4 regions of the Paenibacillus aurantiacus genome follow, and region 3 is predicted to be linked to each of the others. Evidence: riboswitches for the same ligand, from Rfam matches in the RefSeq annotation. Region 3 holds a riboswitch; each other region holds the start of a gene.
The links. Region 3 has a riboswitch for cyclic di-GMP ahead of ACFFSY_RS25830 (diguanylate cyclase domain-containing protein). Riboswitches for the same ligand answer to the same signal wherever they lie in the genome.

Region 1 (4,161 bases), on a different contig from region 3:
GGATCGTATGCTCATGCGTCTCTTTGCACAGCAAGCCGAGCGCCATGAGCTGCTCGCAATACGGGCGGGCCGCGACGCGCAGCTCCAGGCCGATGAACAGGCCGCGGCCGCGAACCTGGGCGATGTCCGGGTGAACGATGGCGGCGAGTCGCTCCAGCATGTAGGCGCCCAGCGTTCGTGACCGCTCGGCCAGTCGATCGTCTTCGGTGACGGCCAATGCGGCGAGCGCGACCGCGCAGGCGAGCGGATTGCCGCCGAAGGTGGAGCCGTGCGAGCCGGGTTCGAACAAGCCGAGCGTCTCGGGACCGCCAACGACGGCGGAGACGGGGAGCACGCCGCCTCCGAGCGCTTTGCCCAGCACGATCAGGTCGGGCTCGACGCCTTCGTGATCGCACGCGAACCGGTAACCCGTGCGACCGAAGCCGGTTTGGATCTCGTCGGCGATCAGGAGCACGCGCTGTCGCGTACAGATGTCACGCACTGCGCGCAGGTAGCCGTCCGGTGGAATGATGATGCCGGACTCGCCCTGGATCGGCTCGATCAGCACGGCGGCCGTATTCGGACCGATGGCGCGCTCGATCGCTTCGGCGTCTCCGTAGGGAACGAGCTTGAAGCCCGGCGTGAACGGCCCGAAGTGCGCTTGGTATTCGGGGCTTGCGGAGAAGGACGTGACGGTAATCGTCCGTCCATGGAAGTTACCGTCGCAGACGATGATTTCCGCTTCGCCGTCCGGCACGCCTTTCACTCGGTAAGCCCAGCGGCGGGCAGTCTTCAGGGCGGTCTCTACCGCCTCGGCGCCGCTGTTCATGATGAGCGCGAGCGGTTTGCCGGTGTAGCGGGCAAGCCGCTCGCACAGGGCGGCGAACGGTTCGCTATGGAAGGCGCGCGAGGTCAACGTGACGAGATCGGCCTGCGCCTTCAGCGCAGCGATAATGCGAGGATGCCGGTGGCCGGCGTTCAAGGCCGAATAGGCGCTGAGCATATCCAGATACCGGCTGCCTTCGGGGTCGGTTACCCAGGCCCCCTCGGCTTCGGCGATCACGATCGGCAGCGGGTGATAGTTGCGCGCGCTATAACGTTCCGCCTGCGCGATGGTAAGGCTGGAGCGGCTTGGCGCGCTCCCGGTCGAATCGGAATGAGAAGCATGATCGGACAATGGCAACTCCTCCTTTCCTTGTATGCATATGCGAGGGCGGGAGGTGCGCATGAATCGGTGGAGAGGGGTTTGATGCGTAAATGGAGGAGAAGATTGGCTTGGGAGGAAGCGGGCTTATATTAGCGGGCGGGTTAAGCACGCGGATGGGAACGGATAAAGCGGCGCTTGCGATCAGCGGGAAGCCGCTGCTCGTCCGGCTGGCGGAGGGCATGGCGGAAGAAGGCTTGCGTCCAATCGCGGTGTCCGTCGCGGATGAAGAGCGCGAAGCGGTCTATCGGGCCTTGCTGCAAGACAGTCCCGCCGCACGCCATGTGCATTACGTTCGGGATGCTTATCCGGGGAGCGGCCCGCTCGCAGGTCTGCATGCCGGCCTATCGAGCTTGCCGTCCGGCTATACGTTCGTGCTGGCCTGCGATATGCCGGTACTATCCGAGTCGCTGCTGCGCCGGATGGAGGCGGAGGTTGCCCGGCGGGAGCGGAGCGGCGAAGCGGGGCCGGACGTCGTGCTGGCGCCAGGGCAGCCGTTCCACGCCCTTTACCATACGCGCGTCGCGGCGCGAATCGAGCAGGTGCTGATCGCTGGCGACTTTCGGGTCATGAAGATGCTCGGGGATCTCGAGACGCTCGAAGTAGGCATCGCGGATGAAGAAACAGCGGCTTTCCTGAATCTGAATACGCCGGAAGCGTTCGGTGCTTACGTGGCCCAATTCGAGAATGGAAGACGGGCATGACAGGGTTGCCAATTATTACATACATCTGGTAGAGGGTTGGCAGGTAGACAGCTCCCAGTCCTCGTGATATAAAAGTATCAGGACTATTTACCTAAACTAACCTAACCGCATACCGAACTTGAGAAAAGCAAACTGCGTGAAAACGCACGACGCAAAGCTATAGGGGCTAATGGTTGAACCGATGCCTGCCAGCTGCCGCTTTGAGGATTAACGCGAAACCTTGAAGCCCAGGGGTTTCCTGCACTTCGCGCCAATCCTCTTAACCGGGAGCTGATCATTGTGTCCACCTCGTTGTTGTTTCCCGTCCTCAATCAATTGCTTCCCTTTCTATTTATCTTCTATATGGCGGTCGAAATTTTCGCCCGTAATCCAGGCAATCGTCTTCACTTGGTCACTTCCGCTTTATTCTTTTTTGTGGGTGTTGTCTTTCTAGGCGACTTTCTATTCGCCGCGCTGCCGTACGAGACGGCATACGAAGCGCTGCGGTTCATGAAGTTCCCGGCCGTCTTCCTAACGATGAGCGCGGCGCTGTATTTCTTTGTCATGATTAGCAAGCTTGGCATCAGCAGGCTATGGATGCACGTAATTTGCATGTTTCCCGCAATCGGGCTTATTCCGCTTGTGACTGACCCGTCGGCGGTAGCGGTAGGGCAGAGGGGTGCGGAGCGGACGGAGTTGTTCAGCGGGCCGTTCATGGCCGTCGAGGTCGTGCTCGTCTGTTATTGCTTGCTCGGTTCGTACTTCCTGCTCGTGCGGGCGGGGCGGCGAATGGCGGGGAAGAATTGGATGCAGAAGGAAAGGCAACGCATTCGGATCATCCTCGCGGGCTGTCTGTTGGTCGGGCTGCTGCTGGGCGGTGGGCTGCTGATCGGCGCTATGTTCGCGCGAGACGGGGAACGCATCTTCGATTTCGTCTCCTCGTACGGCGTGCTTGTCTGGGTATTCGCGATTCGGCATTCCATGATGAAATACGATCTGCTCTCCTTCGCGGGCAAGCGGTACGAGTTGGTGTTCGAGCTCTCGCCGAACGGTACCGTCGTGCTTGACGAGAAGGGGGCCGTCGTCGAAGCGAACAGCGCGTTTCGCAAGCTTGCGGGCGTGACGGACAACGAGCCGATCGAGGGGGTGTGTCTCTCGCGGCTTTTCGGCGTTAACCAAGCGTTTTTGGCGGCATACCGGCAATCGTTTCGCACCCAGACGCCCCTTGCGATGGAGCTTGCGATCATCAACAAAGCCGGGCGGGTCTTGGATGTCGAGTTAATTGGCGAATTCATGGAAATGGAAGAAGAGCAGCTCGCGTTCTTCATCGTGATCGATATGACCGAACGGAAGAGCGCCGAACGAATGCTGGCCAGACTGGCGTACGAGGATAAGCTCACCGGGCTCGGCAACAGCCGCAAGTTCTATCAGATGATCGAGGAAGAGCTGACGCGAGGGTTTGCGGAAGGGGACAGGCTTGCGCTCCTGTTGATCGACCTGGACCAGTTCAAGTGGATTAACGATACGCTCGGTCATAGCGCGGGAGACAGGCTGCTCCAACAGGTTGCGGACCGGCTGCGGGCGTCGCTTCCTTCCGGGGCGAGCGCTTACCGGCTGGGCGGCGACGAATTCGCCATCCTGCTTCCTACGGGAGTCGATGACGCGGATGCGACCGGTTATGCGGGGCGGTTGCTGACGATGCTCGCGGAGCCGATGCAGCTGCGCGGCAGCTTCTATACCGCATCGGCAAGCTTGGGCATCGTTATTGCCCCGGACGACGGACGGGAGGTCGAGATGCTCATTCGCCAAGCGGATACGGCGATGTATGCGGCCAAACAAGGCGGCCGCAATCGATATCATCGGTGCACGCCTGAGCTCAACGCGAATGCGCAGGAGCAGATGAAGCTCATTCATGGGTTGGCGGCGGCGCTGGAGCTTGCGCAGTTCGAGCTGCACTACCAGCCTCAGATGGATGCGCGGACGGGGAAGACGGTCAGCTTGGAGGCGCTCTTAAGCTGGTGCTCGCCGGAGCTTGGCCGGGTTGCGCCTGCCAAGTTCCTGCCGCTTGCCGAGGAGAGCGGCGCGATCATCCCGATTGGCAATTGGGTGCTGGAGGAAGTGGTGAGGCAGATCCGCGCGTGGCTGGATAAAGGGTGCGCCGGTTCGGGGATCACCGTGACCGTTAATATTTCGGCGCAGCAGCTGCGAGAATCCGGATTCGTAGAACGAATCGCATCGCTGCTTGAGCGTTACGACGTGCCGGCGCAGGCGCTTCGGCTGGAGATTACCGAAAGC
Region 2 (4,161 bases), on a different contig from region 3:
GCCGGCGCGCTGATTTTGCGCCGCTGGCGGAACGTAATTCTTTGCGCATGCTAGCTGCTTATCGCTTAACTGTCGACGCCTAAGGGAATTGTTGGAAGCGATTCCGAACGACTGCTTCTGCCCGATTTCGAAGTCGAACGACAGGTTTCATCATCTATAAATTCGGTTCGTTCGCAGTCTTCCCGGGCCGTGTGCGACGTGCTGGACATTCTTCCGGCGAAGCGAGGCTCGCGGGAGGGCAAGGGGCGTTCGAATCGATCCCCGCGGGACTGACAGTTCCCCTTCGTCCCCGAGAAGGGATTGGCGCGAAGAAGGGTTGCAATCAGGTAGTCGAGCGATGAGAAGGAGAGGGAGACGGGTGGCGTATCGAGGTAGAATGACAGCAATAGCGGCCGCGGTCGGCTTGTCCGGCGGCGCCGCGCTTTACGGGCTTTGGCCCGAGGAAAGTCATCTGCTTCGGGCTTGCGCCGGCGCGCTGATGTTTGCCGCCGTCTCCGTCCCCGCTGGCTGGTGGCTAGGTTGGAAGTATGACCGGCTGGCCCGGCTGTCTGTCATGGACCCGCTGACAGGCGCTTACAATCGGCGCTTCGTGGAGACGGGATTCGTCAAATTGACGGCACGTGCCAGTAAACAGCGTAAGCGGATGGCCATCATACTGCTCGATGTCAACGATTTCAAGCAAGTCAACGATTCGCTCGGCCATGCCAAAGGCGACGCGGCGATCCGTGAGGTCGCGCTGGCGCTTCGACATTGCGCGGAGTGCGGGGAGATCGTGGCGCGGTGGGGCGGCGATGAGTTCATGGTCATCTGCCCCTATGCCGACGACAAGGCGGTCGCCACGCTGCTGCGCAGCGTTCGCGAGCGACTGGAATATGCCTCGCTGCGTACGGGAATCCGGCTTGCCGTATCGGCTGGAGTGGCCGCCTATCCGGCTGACGGCGCTCAGATCAGCCAGCTTGCGCAGATTGCCGATACAAGGATGTATGCAGACAAGCTGTTGGCCAAACGAGACCAAGCCGAACAGGAATCGGCGCAGGCAATGGCACAATAAACAGGCAATCAAAGGCGGAATGGCAAATGAGAAAAGCGCATATTTCCTCGGTAAGGCCGGGGGACAAACTGGGGCGCACCGTCTTTCAAGAGAATGGCAATGTTCTGCTGGGGGAAGGCGTCGAGTTAACCCAACGATTTATCGACAGGCTGGAGAATTTGGGCATCGACATGCTCTATATCCAAGATGACATGACCGAGGATCTGGAGCCAAGCTCGGCGATTCAGGACGAGACGCGCCGCAAGGCGATGAACGAAGTCCACAAGACGATGACGACGCTCATGGATACGCACAAGACCAAAGGGCGCACGGTCGCCCCGGAGCTTGGACGCACGTTCCGCACGGTATTCGGTCAGATGATGCAGGACCTGTCTGCACGGCAAGACATGTTGGTCAGCTTGACGAATATTCAAGCGATGGACTCTTATCTCTTCAATCATTCGGTTAATGTCGCTATACTCGCCGGCATTATGGGCGTGGCCAAAGGATACAACCGCAATCAGCTGGAGGAGCTGGGCGTCGGTGCTTTACTGTTCGATATCGGCATGACGCAAGTGCCGAAGGAACTGCTGAACAAGGCGGCGTTCTTGAGCGACACGGAGCGTGGCTCGGTTCAGAAGCATGCGGAGGATGGGTTCAACCTGCTTCGCGCGCAGCACGACGTATCGTTGTTGTCGGCGCACTGCGCGTTCCAACATCACGAGCGGTTCGACGGAAGCGGGTATCCCCGCGGGATCAAAGGCAACGACATTCACGAATACGCCCAGATCATCGCCATCGCGGACGTTTACGACGCGCTGACCTCGCCGAGACCGCACCGCAAACGGTATACGCCGACGGAAGCGATCGAGTTTTTGTTCGCGGCGGGCAATACGTACTTCGACGTGAATTTGATCAAAATGTTCTGTAAACACATCTCCATCTATCCGATTGCGACGACCGTGCTGTTAAGCTCCGGCCAGATCGCTGTCGTATCCGCCAACAACCCGCTGGCCGTCCACCGTCCGACGGTGAGAATCATTCGGGAAGCGGACGGCAACCCGCCGGCGGCGGCGTACGAGATCGAACTGAAGGATTCCAACAACTTGCTCATCGTCAAGGAAGTTTAACCGCGGCGCGAAGCGTTGGCGAAGACACGCGAACCGCGTGGACAATTGAATGCACGACAAAGGCAAACTTGCTGAAAGGCAAGGACGCAAAGCTAAAGGGTCTACCGTTCGCGTGCATCGCGGACAACGACAGCCTGGCCGCCGAAGCGAGGGCATCCGTGTACAGGATGACGAAGGCGGCTCAAGTTCCAGGAAGCGGCTTTTTTATTTTGTATTCACGGAGGCACACCACATCATGACGAGAGCATCTAGAGTTGAACAATCCGGCGTGTACGGCAAAGAAATGACGACGTATCCCCTGCAGGCGCTGCTCGATAGCAGAACGGTCGTCGAGAAGGACGGGTACGTATCCACGGGTCTGGTCACCCATGTGGAAGGCGAGATGCTGGAGATCGAAATGTCCGAGTTCAAGTCGTTCCATCTGGGAGACCCGGTTCATCTTACGCTCTATTCGCCGGTTGGCATCCAGCGGCTGCAATCCACCGTTATCGCGGTGGCGGAAGGGTCGCTGGCTGTGCTGCTGCCGCCCAAGTCGCTGGCGGGGCTGGAGGAGAAGCGGGAGGCGACCCGCGTCGAGGTCCGGCTGGACGGGAAGATTCAGCCAAGCACACAGGCAACCGGGGCGGAAGGCGCGGACGACATCGACGAGGAGCCGGCGGCGGTATTCAAGACGAGGAATGTGTCGCTCAGCGGCATCGGGTTCGAAGCCGTGCATAACGTGACGCTTGGCATCGGCGAGATCCTGCCGGCGGTCGTCTCGCTGGGTCATGAGCTCAGCTGCCAGCTGGAGATCGTGCGGCGCGAGTTGGAAGGGGAATATTGCTTCTACGGCGCGCGCTTCGTGGGGTTGAACGAGCTGCAGACGAGGATGCTTCGCGCGTTCTTGATCCGCGAGCAAGTATCGAATTATTACCGGATCAAGGAGAAGCGCAAGTCGCTGGAGCGCATGTAAGCCGTTCGCCCGACATGAACGTGGATTGGGGAATCAAGGGAACCGGCTGCGGCCGCGTTTCCTTTTTTTATTTGCTAGTCAGATGTCGATAGCCGATAAATCTCCCGCCTGCCGAACCTGACAAAATAGGTAAGAGGCTGCGTGCGTTCGTCCGGGCCGCTCTTGTTTCCCTAGCATATGCTGAAGGAAACGCAAGAGGAGGAGTTGGAGAATGGCATCGACTCGAGTAAAACCGAAGCGTCTCGCATCCAGCAAGGGGAGGGTCATCCGTACGGCCAAAATCCCGACCGGAAGCGCGAAAGCCGTCTACTTGAACCGGTTGACGGTGCTGTGGGTCCAGAACAACGGCGTCACGTTCAACACGAGAGGATTTTTCGCCCGCCTATTCCGAAACAACACGCTGGTCTCGACCGCTTTTTTTGACAATTTCGGCGTTGTGCAGTTCGGCAACGTCGGCGTGCTGACGACGTCCAATCTGACGATCCGCATCTTTAACACGCACGGCGTGCAATTCCGTTCCCGGAGCATTCCGGCGGGTTCGGAGGCATTCGCCGTCATCGGCTAGGGGCTGCGGCTCCGCATCGCCGACGGTCCGTTGCGGCGAACGCATAGTCCATCTTCGCTGCAATGCACAATGGCGCCACAGGCATGAGGCCTGCGGCGCCATTTGGCATGTCTAGCTCTGACTACGGAAAGGGGGCTAACCGCCGAACGCTTCGCGGAAGGCCGCCTGGAGTTTGGCCAAGTCGACGTCCCACAATTCGGCGATCTCCGCGCTGACGTTCTCGTCCCACCAGTCGGCGAGTTTGCGGCGGTTGCTTTGGTTCTCCGCAATCCAGGGGAGATTGAGGGCTACTTTCTTGAAGTACAGCTTCTCCGCCGCTTCGAGCTTTTCTTTGGAGACGTAGACGTTCAGACGCTTGACGGTCCGGTACAGCTCATTGTCGCAGGCACGCCGGATTTTGCGCGCGGTCGGCAGCCCGGCCGCATGTTTGGAAGGGGGGGATGGTTTCATCGTGACCGACTCCTCTCATTCCCCTATATATGCG
Region 3 (4,161 bases):
GCCGCTCTTCACGCCGCCGCTGGACACGGCGGTCGGCGGGGAACGGCCAACGGTGCAGCTCGTCGACGTGACGGTTGCGGACGGGCGGTATTCCTTCGGATTCGACCGCTTGAAGCGGTGGGTGGAGCTTGGTCTTGCGAAGGGGATCGAATACTTCGAGTTCTCTCATCTATTCACGCAGTGGGGGGCGAAACACGCGCCGAAGATCGTGGCGACCGTGGACGGGGAGCAGCGGCGGATTTTCGGCTGGGAGACGGATGCGGCAGGCGATGCGTATCGTGAATTCCTGGGCCAGTTCTTGCCTGAGTTGGTTGCGTTCATTAAGACGAACGGAATTGGGGATCGCAGTTATTTTCACGTCTCCGACGAGCCGTCGCGGGAGCATCTGGAGCAATATCGGACGGTTAGCGCGATGCTGCGCGAGCATCTGAGCGAATTCCCGATCATCGACGCGCTGTCGGACTACGCCTTCTACGAGCTGGGGCTGGTCGGCATCCCGGTGCCGGCGAATGACCATATCGAACCGTTCCTCGCGCATAACGTGGAGCCGCGCTGGACCTACTATTGCGTCTCTCAACGGCAGCAGGTATCGAATCGGTTCTTCCACATGCCATCCAGCCGCAACCGGGTAATCGGACTGCAGCTGTACAAATTCGGGCTGCAGGGCTTCCTGCATTGGGGCTTCAACTTCTGGTATTCGCAGTACTCGCGCAAGGCGATCGATCCGTTCCGGGTGACGGACGCCGACGCGAGCTTCCCGTCCGGCGATGCATTCCTCGTCTATCCGGGCGAGAGTGGACCGATCGAATCGATCCGGCTGGAAGTGTTCACCGAGGCGCTGCAGGATTTGAGGGCGCTGGAGCTGCTGGAGTCGCGCATCGGGAAGGAGGCCGTCGTGGCGCTGCTTGAAGAAGGACTGGAGCAGCCGATAACGTTCAGCGAATACCCGCGTTCCGCCGAATGGCTGCTCGAGGTGAGAGAGAAAATTAATAGGAGAATCGACAACTTGGTTTGACGTAACCTATGGTTACGACAGCATGTGGTCATCGACAACTTGGTTTGACGTAACCTATGGTTACGGCAGCATGTGGTCACCGCCGAATCTCAATGCGGGCCTGCGTGGACTTGGCGTATTCGGTGGGCGACATGCCGACGACGCGCTTGAAGTCCCGGGAGAAATAATGCAAGCTCGCGTAACCAAGCCGGGCGGCAATCTCCGAAAAATTGTACAGCTGCTCGCGAATGAGCGTCTTCGCCTCCTCGATCTTCAGCCGCTTGAAGCAGTCGAGCGCGCCTTGCGACATATGCGCACGGAAGATCCGTTTCAGCTGGCTCTTGCCGAGTCGGACTTCCCGGCACAAATCGTCCAGCGTCAGCGTTTCCGTCAGATTCGCCTTCATATACGCGATAGCTAGCCGGACAACTTGTTGTTCGGCTTTCTCTTGTTGGGCGGATGTGAGCTTGCGTCTGTCCGCGGCGGCTTCCCCGGCACGCAGCTCGCTTCGGATAAGCTGGATGAGCAGCAGGTTCAAATACATCTTCAGCGTCTGCTCGCCCGCGAACGGCCCATCTTCCCTCAGCGACAAGCCATGCGCGTACGGATCGTCGAACGGCGGATTGTACGTCTGGAACCCTTCCTGCAGCAGGAGCGACAGCAAATTGCGCTCTGCATTGCCAAGCGGAATGATTTTGTTCGCCAAGCCATGCAAGGGGGGAGAGTCGCAAGCCCAGGCGATGACGATCAGGTTCGGCGGTTTGTGCGCGGCCCCGACGCGAACCGCGTGGAATTCGCCCGGCTGATGGAAAATGACCGTACCCGCCTGCAGCGTATGCGTCTGCTCGCCGGCGCGCACCTCGACCTCGCCTTTATCGACGTACAACAGCTCCCAGAAATCGTGCGCCTCTCCGTCGAACGTGAACCCTTTGGCATATTCGAAATAATGAAAGGAAATCAATTTGCGAATCGTCAAGGTTTCCGACAGCTCGCGCCCGCTAAAATCCATCGCATTCATCCCCTCCGGCAGGGCAGCATTTGGTTCTAAGTGTACCACAGCGCGAGGTGGCATGGACGGGCGAAACGCATGCCGCTTGGTTGGAATTCGCCGTTTGATTCGCTTGTTGGATGAAGAATGGGTGCGGTTTTTGCACCTTGTTATGCCTAAATCGACAATTCCCTGCCATGAATGCCTTCATGCATCCTGTTCTTGCAAGTATTGGTCATGGAAAATTATCGCGAATCGAAGTATAACTAGATTACGATAACATGGCATATTACCGATCTAGGCGGGCGACTGTGTGTCCGCGAATGAGGATTTTTTACGATGATACATTTGGCAAACTTACTGAAAGGTAAGGACGCAAAGTCATGGGCCTACCGCGTACGCGCCACGGCTGCCAGACCGCTTGCCTAAGGCATTCGCGGATAAGCGGATGCCTTTTGCCCTTTTACTACCAGTATGCACGGGGGAACAACTATGAATGCGCGATCGCGGCCCTACGCTCTTTTTCTTTTTATTGTTTTTCTATCTCTGCAGTTCCTCGAATTGATCCGTGCGGGCGGGTATAGCGATCTGCTGCTCGTCGCGAATATCGTTGCTCCGGCGCTTGCTATCGGCGTACTAGTCCCTAATCTGAAACGGCTGCATGGCGTGAAACGCCGATTCTGGCGGCTGATCGTCTATACGCTGGCGCTCGAAATGCTCGCCCAATCCGTATGGGCGGCCAGCGACTGGATCTGGCAGACGCCTACGCCGGAGTTAAGCCTCGCTGACGTGCTATGGCTGATGCAGTCCGGACTGCTCGTGGTAGCGATGGCGCAATTGGTGCTTGGCGGCAAGGAACGGTTCCGACTCGCCACCGACTCGCTTTCGCTTCTGGTCAGCCTGCTGGTGGTCAGCTGGGAATTCGTCATCCATCCGGCGTATGCCGACGCATGGACCGAGGGGATCGACCTGTCGGTCGCGGTCAACATGCTGTACCCGATTTCCGATGCGCTGATGCTGTTTATTCTGTTCATCTGGGCGCTGAACAACGATCGCCAATATAGCCGGGCAGCCAGGCTGCATGTTGCTATTGCTTTCCTGCTCTATATCGCCGGCGATACGGCTTACTGGTTATTCGTGGATATCCGGGAAATGGATATCGGCGGTTATTTGGATGCGTGCTGGAGCACGGGCGCCTTTGCGCTGGCGCTCGCCGGACTTCATGAGGCGGATAGCGGGACGAAGTTGTCGAACGACCCGCAGCAGCAGCACCGAGTTATTCAGATGGTGAAGTTCGGCGTGCCTTACTTGGGCCTGTTGATCGTAACGTTCATTATTCTTATCGACCGAATTAATCCGTTCATTCAGTACGCGCTGCTGCTCATCGTCGTGCTCATTATCTCCAGGCAGGTGCTGTTCTTGGCAGAGCGGGAGCGGCTGCATGACCGGCTGAGGTCAACGCTCGAGATGACCGAATTCGTGGCGCGTCATGACGGCTTGACCGGGCTGCTCAATCGTAAATCGTTCCTGGAGAAGCTGGAGGCGTCGATCGACGAGGCTGCTCGATCGGGAGAGCAAGTTGCGGTGTGCTACTTCGACCTGGACCGGTTCAAGCCGGTGAACGACCACCACGGTCACCGGGCGGGCGACCTGCTGCTGCAGGCGGTGGCGGACCGGCTTCGGGAGCTGCGGGCGGAGAACGTCACATTCGCGAGGCTGGGCGGAGACGAATTCGCTCTCGTGATGGAGAAGGCGACGCGTGAGCATGCAAGTCAGCTGGCGGCTGCGATCGCAGCTCGTTTGTCAGAGCCGTACCGTGTCGAAGAGCTGGAGCTGAGCGTCACATCCAGCATCGGCGTGGCTGTCTATCCCGACCATGCGGCGCTGCCGGCCGAGCTAATCCAGCTGGCGGATGCCGCGATGTACATGGCGAAGCGCGACGGTGGGTGCCGGGCGGTTTTTGCTCCCGACCTATCGCGGCGGTTGACACCGTGAGCTGGAGCGGGCATGATGCAAGTAAGACCCGATGCAGCGCTACCGGGCTCCATAGGAACCAGAATAGGGAGTGAGGACATGGCAATAACGGACAAAGGGCTTCAAGCGATCCGATTCGAAATGACCGTGAACGGCAATCCGTTCGTCGTCCATACCGCTTTGCTGGCGGACGAGCAGGGCGTGA
Region 4 (4,161 bases), on a different contig from region 3:
GCCGGCGCGGATCGCGCCACGCAGTCCGTTCTCCAGCTGCATTCTCTCCGCGAGGGATTGGTTCATCTCGTCGTCGAAAAACCGGTAGCAGCTTGTCCCCTGCTCCTTCGCCTGGTACATCGCCATGTCGGCGTGCTTGAGCAGGGAATCGTGATCGCGGCTGTCACGCGGGTAGACGCTGATGCCCAGGCTCACGGAGACGTACAGCTCGGTTCCAGCCAGCGGGATGGCGTCGTTGAATGTGCGGCAGATCGCATCTGCGGTCTCATGCAGCAGCGCCTCGTCCTCATAGACGAGCACGAAGACGAACTCGTCGCCTCCAAGGCGGAAAATGCGGCATTGCTCGGATTCGAAGCGGGAGAAGCGCTCCGCGACACGCTGCAGCAGCTCGTCGCCCGTGGCGTGGCCCATCGTGTCGTTGATCTGCTTGAACCGGTTCAAGTCTGCGAACATGACCGCTACCGAAGGGCCGGCTTGATGCTCCTCCAGCATGCGCAGCAGGTGGTCCGAGAAGTGAATCCGGTTCGGTAAGCCGGTCAGGCCGTCGTAGTACGCCAGATGCTGAAGCTTCTCTTCGGAGACCAACAGCTTGGCGGTCTGTTCCTTGAGCTTGCTGTTGGCATCCGAGGATTCCTGGAACAGCTTGAACAAGTCTCGCGACATATGCTGGAAGTTCTGAATGAGCGAGTTGAACTCGATAATGCCGCTGGACGGCCATTCGAGCGTCTCCATCCGTTTGAGCCGATCAGGCAAGTTCGCGGTGCTCGCCGCAAGCTCCGTAATCGTGCCGGTCAGCATGCGCCCGAACAGCAGCACAAGTACCGTGACACCGAGCGCGCATAGCATCAGGTTCAGGAAATGGTAGAAGTATTCCTCGTAGATCGTGTCGAGGAACGGGCCGAGCGGCGTATCGATATAGATCGTTATGGAGGCCTGAGGGACTTCCTGAATGTACAGGTAACCGGCATCCTGCCACGTTTGGCGGATATGGGCGTTGGCCGGCAGGGTTAAGTAGAACCGGTCGGTGAATTGCTTCTGGATATCGGCCTGAAGCCGGGTGAACTTCAGCCCGTACGGAGAACCCTGACTATCGGCGATAATCCGGTTCTGTTTGTCGGTGACGGTGATGATTGACGTGCCTTCGCTCGTGTATTTGTCGATCATGTTCTGCAGGTAACCGATTTGGATGTCGGAGCCGAGTTTCATCGAACGGTAATCCTCGGCGGTCCAGCGGCCAAGCTCTTCCTTGATGCTGCTGGCGGTTCCTTCCGACTGGTGCAGCGTATTGCGTTCCAAGGTGTCGGTAATGTTCGTGCTGCCGATGGACAAATACATGAGATAGGGAACGAAGATCATGAAAAGCGTGAAGTGGGCCAGCGCTTGCTTCAAGTGAATGGGCTGTCTTGTCTTCGGGGTGATTCGGAGCCAGAACGGCAAATATTTGACCACGATTCCGGCGAGCGTGGCGTTGATCAGGCTGTTCGTCGCTCCGACGAGCAGCGCTAGAATAATTTCGGACGTTTGATGATCGGTCACGTGCAGCACGAACGCCGCCGGAAGGGCAATCGCCGCCCAGAAGCAGGCGTCCCAGAAGAAGAGCGGCTTGGTGCTGTTGCGGCTAAGGAGCCCGACGGCCAGCAGCTCGGCAAGGTGGACGAACACGAAGGCGGATTTGCCGAACAGGATCATGCAGACGCCATCGACCACTAGCGCGCCAAGCGCCACATACCGGAGCCGCAGGAGGCCGATGGAGGCGAATAGCACCACGCCGCCGAAGGAGAGCGAGATGCCGTAGACGAGGGAAAGCGGCCGGCTCTCGAGGATGACGGCCAGCAGGATGACAGCGATGAAGATGGCCCATTTGCGAGCGTTGAGATGGCGAAGAAGAACTTGTCCCTCCACGATGGCTCCTCCTGCACGGTGAAATAATGAACGTGAACCCCATACATGCTTGTAAAAAAAATCAGGGGAATGCCTTGGGCATCCCCCTGATTCGAAAGGTTTCAAGAGATCGTTGCAGCCCGGCGATCATACTTGAATTTCAGATCCGTGGCTTTGCGTCCTATGCTTTCGCATAGTTTGCCCAATATGCAATTCATGAATGACTAGATTGCTAGGTTCTAAGTACTAGGACTGGTAAGCTTAATTGTAGAGGAATTGCAAAGCCAACTCAATGGTAATTGTTGATCGAAGTTATATTTTCTGTGGAACCTTCCTTTTTTCCTGCTAACCTAAAAAAAAGTTTGTGCGAATCTTCTTCACAGCTGCGAAAACAGGGTTGAAGGCGCCTCGAAGGGGTCGTAGAATTGGGGGTGTATTTGGATTAAGGTGGAATTATAGGGGGGTGTTCGGATGAAGATCGAGTTTCTGGGTACGGGCGGCGCGGTGACGATCCCCAGACCGATGTGCCGCTGCCATGTGTGCGTGGAGGCAAGGAAACGGGGCGTGCCGTACAGCCGATCGGGGCCGGGCGTCTATGTGCATGGGCCGAATCTGCTCATTGATACGTCGGAGGATATTTATATGCAGCTGAACCGATCGGGCGTGGAGCGGATCGACGCGGTCACCTACTCGCATTGGCACCCCGACCACGTGATGGGGCGGCGCGTGCTGGAGAGCATGAGCGGCGACTTTCGAAGATGGCCGCCTGACGTCAAGCCATGCGATGTTATCTTGCCGGAGCAGGTCGCGGCGGATTTCGAGGAGCGACTGGCTGGCGCGGAGCATCTCCGTTATTTCGAGAGCCAAGGCTTCATACGGCAGCGGACGCTGACAGACGGCGAGTCCTACTCGTCGAACGGTGCGGTGATCACGCCGATCCGTCTGGCGGAAGATTACGTGTACGCGTTCTCGATCGCCGAATCGGACAAGCGCGCCTTGATCGCGATGGATGAAATGTTCGGATGGGTACCGGACCCGGATCTGGCGGGCGTAGATCTCGCGGTGCTGCCGGCGGGCATCTTCGAGCACCATCCGATTACGGGAGAACGGCAGATCCATGAAGCCCACCCGGTACTGAAGATGGAGGCAACGTTCGCGCAGACGCTTGCGATTATCGAGCGGTTGAATCCCCGCCTGACGCTGCTGACGCATATCGAGGAGATGGACGGGCTCGGTTACGACGACTTGCAGCAGGTAGAGGCGTTGCTTGCGGAGAGCGGCCGGAACATCAAGTTCGCCTATGATACGCTCGTCGTCGAGGTGTGAAGCGAGGGATGGCGGCCAGATGAAGGCTGTCGCCACGTTTCAAGAGGAGGGGGACGCATGCTGCTGCTCCAAGGCGTAACGGGTTTCGGCGAGCGGGAAGAGGGAAGCAGTGCGCATACGAATGCGGGAGCGCGGTTTAAGGCTTTTTGTTATGATGCTGCCAGATTGTTAGGCTCGGAGGTGGTGTTGATCGAGCAGCCCAAGCTGCTTAAACGAAATTATCACCGTGCTTTCCTTAGGCACTCCAAGGGGAGTTTCGACCTCCTGCTGCACGAGGTTTATCCGTGGGTGGCCTGCGCTTCTTCCGTCGCTTGGTCAGCAATCGAATTCGTGGATCTGCCGCTCGTCATCGGGGCGATGCCGGCGCTAGACGATGCGTATGAATTGTTGACTGTGCGCGAGTTGAACGAGGCGTTGTTGATTGACGAGCGAACTCGCTCCGTATTGAATGACAATCGGCTTCACAAGGCGGATTTGGAACAGATTTTGTATTGGAAGCCGAGGACGGTCGGGGAAGTCGTGTTTAACTGTTGGGATTGAATACAAGAGTAGTTAATAAGGACGAACCGCTCTCGAATGAGAGTGGTTTTTTAATGGGAATCGTTGTAAAATAACTTCTACAAATGAAACTTAGTTTCAAATGATGAAACTGTAAGGGGCGGATCAAATGGCTTATCATTTCGACGGCATTGATCATGTGCAGTTAGCGGCGCCGGAAGGCTGCGAGGAAGAGGCGCGGCGTTTCTTCGGCGGGCTGCTCGGCTGGCCGGAAATTCAGAAGCCGGTGCCGCTGCGCGCCCGAGGCGGAGCATGGTTCCAATGCGGCGCGCATCAAGTGCACATCGGCGTTCAGAAGGATTTCGTCCCGGCGGCCAAGGCGCACCCTGCCTTTCATGTGCGGGGACTGGACCAGCTCAAAGTCAGACTGCTGGAGCGGGGAACGGCCGTCATCGA

Region 1: another riboswitch for cyclic di-GMP. It lies ahead of ACFFSY_RS13130 (putative bifunctional diguanylate cyclase/phosphodiesterase); the one in region 3 lies ahead of ACFFSY_RS25830 (diguanylate cyclase domain-containing protein).
Region 2: another riboswitch for cyclic di-GMP. It lies ahead of ACFFSY_RS34205 (PilZ domain-containing protein); the one in region 3 lies ahead of ACFFSY_RS25830 (diguanylate cyclase domain-containing protein).
Region 4: another riboswitch for cyclic di-GMP. It lies ahead of ACFFSY_RS04350 (EAL domain-containing protein); the one in region 3 lies ahead of ACFFSY_RS25830 (diguanylate cyclase domain-containing protein).

The regions. Positions count from the first base shown of each region.
Region 1 covers NZ_JBHMDO010000022.1:351,347-355,507, forward strand. Annotated here, with positions in the region: gene rocD (ornithine--oxo-acid transaminase) at 1-1,093, opposite strand, end outside; gene mobA (molybdenum cofactor guanylyltransferase) at 1,237-1,887, shown strand; cyclic di-GMP riboswitch class I at 2,004-2,087, shown strand; gene ACFFSY_RS13130 (putative bifunctional diguanylate cyclase/phosphodiesterase) at 2,167-4,161, shown strand, end outside.
Region 2 covers NZ_JBHMDO010000055.1:82,737-86,897, forward strand. Annotated here, with positions in the region: gene ACFFSY_RS34195 (GGDEF domain-containing protein) at 377-1,051, shown strand; gene ACFFSY_RS34200 (HD-GYP domain-containing protein) at 1,078-2,160, shown strand; cyclic di-GMP riboswitch class I at 2,212-2,306, shown strand; gene ACFFSY_RS34205 (PilZ domain-containing protein) at 2,396-3,112, shown strand; gene ACFFSY_RS34210 (hypothetical protein) at 3,324-3,677, shown strand; gene ACFFSY_RS34215 (dehydrogenase) at 3,813-4,127, opposite strand.
Region 3 covers NZ_JBHMDO010000042.1:52,680-56,840, reverse strand. Annotated here, with positions in the region: gene ACFFSY_RS25840 (DUF4091 domain-containing protein) at 1-1,015, shown strand, start outside; gene ACFFSY_RS25835 (helix-turn-helix domain-containing protein) at 1,092-2,003, opposite strand; cyclic di-GMP riboswitch class I at 2,323-2,407, shown strand; gene ACFFSY_RS25830 (diguanylate cyclase domain-containing protein) at 2,475-3,977, shown strand; gene ACFFSY_RS25825 (MBL fold metallo-hydrolase) at 4,056-4,161, shown strand, end outside.
Region 4 covers NZ_JBHMDO010000009.1:18,048-22,208, forward strand. Annotated here, with positions in the region: gene ACFFSY_RS04350 (EAL domain-containing protein) at 1-1,902, opposite strand, end outside; cyclic di-GMP riboswitch class I at 2,013-2,094, opposite strand; gene ACFFSY_RS04355 (MBL fold metallo-hydrolase) at 2,353-3,207, shown strand; gene ACFFSY_RS04360 (hypothetical protein) at 3,265-3,747, shown strand; gene ACFFSY_RS04365 (VOC family protein) at 3,875-4,161, shown strand, end outside.